DNA from 2 places in the Salinivibrio sp. PR5 genome. Region 1 is predicted to be linked to the other one. Evidence: predicted binding sites of a transcription regulator. Region 1 holds the regulator's gene; the other holds the start of a gene.

Region 1 (3,162 bases):
TGGGGGTTGTGAGGAATTAATTTTCTAAATGTTGTAATAATTCTTGGCGACGTTGAGGGGGAACCACAGACCAATGCTTGCCAGTAATCGCACCTTCTAGTGACCACAGTAACTCCAAGCTTAGCTCTTTTTCATGCGCAGAAAGAAGGGCTTTGTAGGCATTGACGGCACCTTGCTGCTGTAAACGTTCAGGTGTGTCAATACCGGCTTTTTTCAGCATACGCTCGGTCGCAAGCCGTAAATTAGGCAAGTCTTTTAAACGAGATGGCGTGGCTTGTTTTTTCAAAGTACGATCGCGTGTCGCGACATCCAGCGCTTCTTTGGCTTCAGTGAGCAGTTTATCTTGGTCATCCCACCAGTATTCAGGAATCGCAAAATATTTCGTCACAACGGGAAAGCCCCGCTTTTTATACACGTAGGGTGATAAGCCTTGTTTTTTTAATAGTGCTTCGTTTTCTTTTCCAGCACGTAAATGGAGAGTGTTGTTAACGACAAGTGCGAACATGGTGTCTTCACAAAAGATACCAAACCCACCAAACATTGAACGGGACTTTATACTGCCAAATTTGGCAAATAACTTCATTGCGTTCTTTAAAGCTGGTTTATCCATTTGATTAAAATCTCGATGAATTACTAATGCCTAAAAAAGACGTCATAATGTAACAAGGCAAGATCGCAGAATTGTCAACGAGCCATCAAATTTGTCAGCTTTGATATGTTGGCAACCCCGCTACCGTTGATATTTTGACATCATGTCAAATTACCGTTAGGCCGGAGGCTTTGCGTCCCATGCTTTCGCCATGGTTTGCCTTGTTCAATCGCTATTAAGCATATAATAATTAGACACCGATGTCGTCCTCTCCCATTACGCAAAGTGTGATCTTGGTTCAGGGTGGGTGTAATTGATGAGCTAGAGTAAAAGCACTACTAGACGAGTGGTCGCGTAAAAAAGCACCGCCAAGGCATTGACGGTGCTCTTCATAAAAATTTCATTAAAACATTAAGATAGTGTTTTAACTGACTGTCGACTCACTAGTGCAGGTTGCATTTCGAACACTTGCTGTTGAGTCTCGTTGTTGGCAATTCGCGCGAGCAAGAGCTTGACGGCCGTTTTGCCTAGACGGCGTTTGGGCTGGTGAATAGTTGTCAATGGTGGCGAGAAATACTCGGTGAGATCAATATTATCGTAACCAATCACCGATATATCATCTGGCACTTTCAAGCCGTGCTCGTTAAATGTACTAATGGCCGCTAATGCCATAATGTCATTAAAACAAAACACAGCGGTCGGGCGGTCTGACATTGTCGCTAATTGCTTCGCGGCAATTTGCGCTTGATCGGCTTCAAAATCTGCCTCAATCAACCAATTTTCATTTACTGGAATGTTGGCTTCTTTCAACGCGCGGAAATAACCGTTTAAACGATGCTTACAGGTATTTTTATCCATTTGGCCAGAAATGCAGCCAATCCTAGTATGACCATTATCAATAAAGTGTTTGGTAGCAAGGTAACCGCCCAATTCAGCGTTATCTTCTATACGGTCTGTATCGATATGATGACTGCCCCAATCCATCACGACCATAGGCAGATCGCGTTTTTTTTCTAATAACAGCATCAAATCTTCGTTGAGGTCAGAGCACACCACAATGAGTCCGTCGACGCGTTTTTCAGACAACATACGCAGGTAGTCGCGTTGCTTTTCAAGGTTACCCTCGGTATTGCAGAGAATCAGCGTGTAGCCTTGCTTATAGCAATAGTCTTCCACACCGTGAACCAGTTCGGCGAAAAAGGGGTTGGTGGATTTAGTCACCAACATACCCAGTGTACGTGTTGTATTACACTTCAAGCTTCGCGCCACAGCACTTGGGGCGTAGTTCAATTCTTCAACCGCTTGCCATACTTTCTCAGTCGTCTTCTCCGCGACAAAGCGGGTTTTGTTTATCACGTGCGACACCGTCGTGGTCGATACACCGGCGAGACGCGCGACATCTTTAATCGTTGCCATCTTGATTCTTCTTTGTAGTAATGCGTAGGGATCGTTACTCGCGACCTTACAGAAAAACGCCGCTGTTTCTCAGCGGCGATGTCTTTCACAATCCCGGCACATCAGACGGTTGCGAAGGTAACGAATCCGATTTCATCCATTCTCATAGCTAATCGGTTGCGCTCTCAGTTTACTTAGGTTGGCGCACACTCGCAATTGGTCTGATCAGCGAAAACGGACCAACAGGCGGTTTTGTGAGCCAGCTATGATGTATTTGTCAATTAAGACACGATCAGTGGGCAGTTATGCTCTGGGTGCGTCAATACGGTCAGAGGGTATTGGTAGATATCTGCCACTCTATCACTACTAAAACACTGCCACGGATCGCCGGATAGGACGATTCGACCTGCTTTCAGAAAATGCAGTTGATCGGCGTATTGCGCCGCCAAATTCAGGTCGTGCAACACTACGAGTACTGTCATTCCTTGGTCAGCGAGTGCTCGACAGCGCTTTAGGGTGTAATGTTGATGGGTAATATCTAAGGCCGAAGTGGGTTCATCCAGCATCAGAATCGCTTGATCCGGTGCGGTTTGTGCCAGCTGTAATGACACGCGCGCCATGTGTACGCGTTGTTTTTCACCGCCAGACAAAATCGGATACGGTCGATGAGCAAGATGGCTAATATCCCATGCCGTTAGTTGCTCGTTGGCAAGGGCCGCGATCTTTTCTCGGTTTGCCTTTAGTGGTGTCGCCCCCATCTCGACCACTTCTTGTGCGGAGAATGCAAACGTGAGCCCGCTATGTTGGGGAAGGAAGGCAACTCGTCGGGCAAATTCTTCGCCTTGCCACTGGCTTTTTGGCTGTTGCCAAAACTGCACACTGCCATGTTGATGTTTGTCGCTAATCAATTGCTTTAACAGTGTACTTTTCCCCGCACCATTCGGCCCGAGTAAAACGTGTAACTGGCCGGCAGTAAAGGCGAGATCAATCTCGCTTAGCAGTTGACGGCCGTTAAGCGCATAGCTGAGCTTGGAGATTTGAAGGGCAGAATCTGTCATTCGTGAACCACTGCTTTTCGTTGTTGAATAAGAAGCCATAGAAAGAAAGGAGCCCCCATTAGGGCGGTAATAATGCCAACCGGCAATTCGGCGGGTGCGACAATGACACGGGCAACAATG
Region 2 (3,162 bases), on a different contig from region 1:
ACTATCTGCAAAACGGCTATGACCACTAGCGGTGAGCGACCAGTGGCGGGTGGGGCGGCCCACTTTGGCGCGCACATCTTCGAAATCAACCAGCCCTTCTCGCTCAAGGCTCTGTAAGTGTTGGCGCACGCCCATCGTGGTCATCCCCAGCGATTGCGCGAGGGTTTTTGCGCTGACACTGCCTTCTCGTTTAAGGGTATCGAGAATGCGATCGGTAGACTTGATGGTAGTGATAGTGATTACCCCAATACGCTGCCCAGCAGCACACAACTAAATAAAGCAAAGTGTTTATAAAAGGGTAATCGAAATCAATCCACTTGACCAGTGAGGGCAGCACATTGGCTGCCCGCTGAGTTATAAGATGTGATGCTTGATGGCGTCGTCTTTGCGGCTTAAATAGTGGGTCGAGTGGATGCGGCGTATGGTACGACATTGACCGCGTACCACCAGGGTTTCTGTGGTGGCCAGATCGCCTTGGCGACTAATGCCATCTAGCAAGTCCCCTTTGGTGATCCCAGTGGCGGCAAAGACAACGTTATCGCTGCTCGCCATGTCGGATAACGTCAGTACTTGGTGGGCTTGGATCCCCATTTCTTGGCAACGGGCTAATTCTTGCTCACCAAAAGCGCGGTTTTCTGGGGTATCGTCTTTGACTTCGTGGCGAGGGAGCAAACGTCCTTGCATGTCGCCGCCTAAGGCGCGAATAACGGCGGCTGACACCACACCTTCCGGCGCACCGCCAATGCCGACCATCACATCTACTTCGCTTTCCGGCATGCAGGTAAGAATTGAGGCGGCCACGTCGCCATCGGGAAAGGCGAAAACTCGGATCCCGCGTTGCTGCATAGTGGCGATGATGGCGTCATGACGAGGCTTTGCCAAGGTGGCGACGACCAGCGTATCTAGGGTTTTACCTAGGGCGATGGCGATATTTTCTAAGTTCTCGAGCAGGGGCTTGTGCAGATCAATGGCACCTTTGGCGCCCGGTCCCACTACCAGTTTTTCCATGTACATATCCGGCGCTTTTAAAAAGCTACCTTTCTCGCCGGCGGCCAGTACCGCCAGGGCATTCGCTTGCCCCATGGCCGTCATGCGTGTGCCTTCAATCGGATCGACGGCAATATCGACCGCGTCGCCGCCCAAGCCGACTTGTTCGCCGATATAGAGCATCGGCGCGTCGTCAATTTCGCCCTCGCCAATCACAATTTCACCATCAATCTCGGTGAGGTTCAGTAAGGTGCGCATCACGGCAACGGCTGCACCATCCGCTGCATTTTTATCGCCACGGCCTAGCCATTTATAACCGGCAAGGGCGGCGCCTTCGGTGACACGAGAGAAAGCCAGTGCGAGATCGCGTTTCATGAGTACTCCAAGATAAAAGCCACAAAAACTGGTCAGCCCAGTGAGCGCGCGCCAGTTTACCAGAAATAGAAAACGTTTGCGTACGCCTGTGAGCAGAGGATGTGTGGAAATACACGTCAGGCGGATCAGGAATAACACCAAATATGCTGGATTTTTGTGCACTTGTGCGTTGGCAAGGCGCGAGAACAGTGGCAGTCTAGCGTGCGCTCGGTACAATAACAGCGGGGTGCACAATCACGTTGCACGGGTTGCTGCTGATGTCAGTAGTAACGGGATCAATCGTCAGAAATAAGGTGGCCTTGATGTCATTGGAAGTATTAGAACAACTCGAAGCAAAAGTACAAATGGCGGTGGATACCATTTCGCTGCTGCAAATGGAAATCGAAGAGCTGAAAGAAAAGAATGAAGCGCTAGAGCGTGATGCAGCCTCGGTGAAAGAAAGCCGTGAAAGCCTCGAGCAAGAAAACGCCAAACTGCGTGAAGAGCAAGAAGCGTGGCAAAACCGTATTCGTAGCTTGCTGGGCAAGATTGAGAACGTCGAATAAACAAAAACAGAGCCGATTGGCTCTGTTTTTCTATCCGCGTGAGGCGACGTATTAGTCGTCGTCTTCCTCGTCATCAACGTCGAAGCTGTCCATGGTGAGCGCGTCGGGTGAGAGGATCACGCCAGTCGTATCTGCATAGACATGATCGTCCGGGAGGAAAGTCACACCGCCAAAGTTGACGGGAACGTCGGTTTCCCCTGTGCCTTGTTCATCCGCGCCGACCGGAATCGATGCCAGTGCTTGAATACCGATATCAAGCTCATCAATAGTATCGACATCACGGACGCAGCCATACACAATCATACCTGCCCAATCGTTATCAGCAGCAAGCTGTGCAATTTCGCCATCAATCAACGCACGGCGCAGTGAGCCACCGCCATCAATCAACATGATCCGTTGCTGACCGTCTTGTTCAGCAAGCTCGCGGATAAGGCCATTATCCTCAAAGCATTTAACGGTTGTAATCTGGCCACCAAACGCACTGCGGCCCCCGTAAGAGCTAAACATTGGCTCCACGACATCCACTTGGTCAAGATACATGTCGCATAGTTCCGAGGTATTGTATTCCATAGTCTAACTTCTTGTTGAGGCAGAAAAAGGCTGACAACATGCGGTTGCCAACAAGGCTAGTCCAAGTATAACGGGCCGATAAGGCTTTGCAATGCAAAAGGGGACAATCTGTGCCCTGATTACACCAACAGCATACCGGTCATAAAAAGGCCATTGGTGACCAGCGCACAACGTACCATGTTTCCCATCATGGGGCGCAATGCGGTGGCGCTTGCGGCTTGATACACTTCACGGCCATGGCGAATCAATAAGGGAACGCCGGCGAGAAACAACCATCCCAGCCAAGCTTGGAAGGTGAGCGCGGCAAACAGCGAATAGCAAACGACAGCACTGGCAAGCAAAATCACATGATACTGACGGCCGCGATGTGGGCCTAACCGCACCACAAGCGTATGTTTGCCACAGGCGCGATCGTTATCAATGTCGCGTAGATTATTGATGTTGAGCACTCCCACTGCGAGTAAGCCGCAAGCGGTGGCGGGGAGGATAACTAGCGAGTCAATGTGTCCAACTTGTAAATAGTAGGTCCCAGCGACACCCAGCCAACCGAAAAACATCAACACGGAGAGATCCCCCAGCCCACGATAGCCATAGGGTTTATTGCCCACGGTGTAGGTAATGGCCGCCACAATGGCCATGACACCGAGTAGCAGAAAACTGACGATATCAGTGGGTTGTTGGCAGG

The links. Region 1 encodes PurR, which represses purine synthesis genes. Its sites were predicted from a motif close to TNANGNAAACGTTTNCNTNA; they were not measured.
Region 2: the regulator PurR is predicted to act here: its motif matches at 1,427-1,446, upstream of glpX (class II fructose-bisphosphatase).

What each region holds. Positions count from the first base shown of each region.
Region 1 is NZ_MUFK01000029.1:11,442-14,603, forward strand. It holds gene BZG82_RS11025 (TfoX/Sxy family DNA transformation protein) at 17-610, opposite strand; cyclic di-GMP riboswitch class I at 718-820, opposite strand; gene purR (HTH-type transcriptional repressor PurR) at 1,001-2,005, opposite strand; gene BZG82_RS11035 (heme ABC transporter ATP-binding protein) at 2,266-3,042, opposite strand; gene BZG82_RS11040 (FecCD family ABC transporter permease) at 3,039-3,162, opposite strand, start outside.
Region 2 is NZ_MUFK01000005.1:134,167-137,328, reverse strand. It holds gene BZG82_RS03805 (helix-turn-helix transcriptional regulator) at 1-225, opposite strand, end outside; gene glpX (class II fructose-bisphosphatase) at 355-1,362, opposite strand; gene zapB (cell division protein ZapB) at 1,665-1,907, shown strand; gene rraA (ribonuclease E activity regulator RraA) at 1,959-2,477, opposite strand; gene BZG82_RS03785 (1,4-dihydroxy-2-naphthoate polyprenyltransferase) at 2,597-3,162, opposite strand, start outside.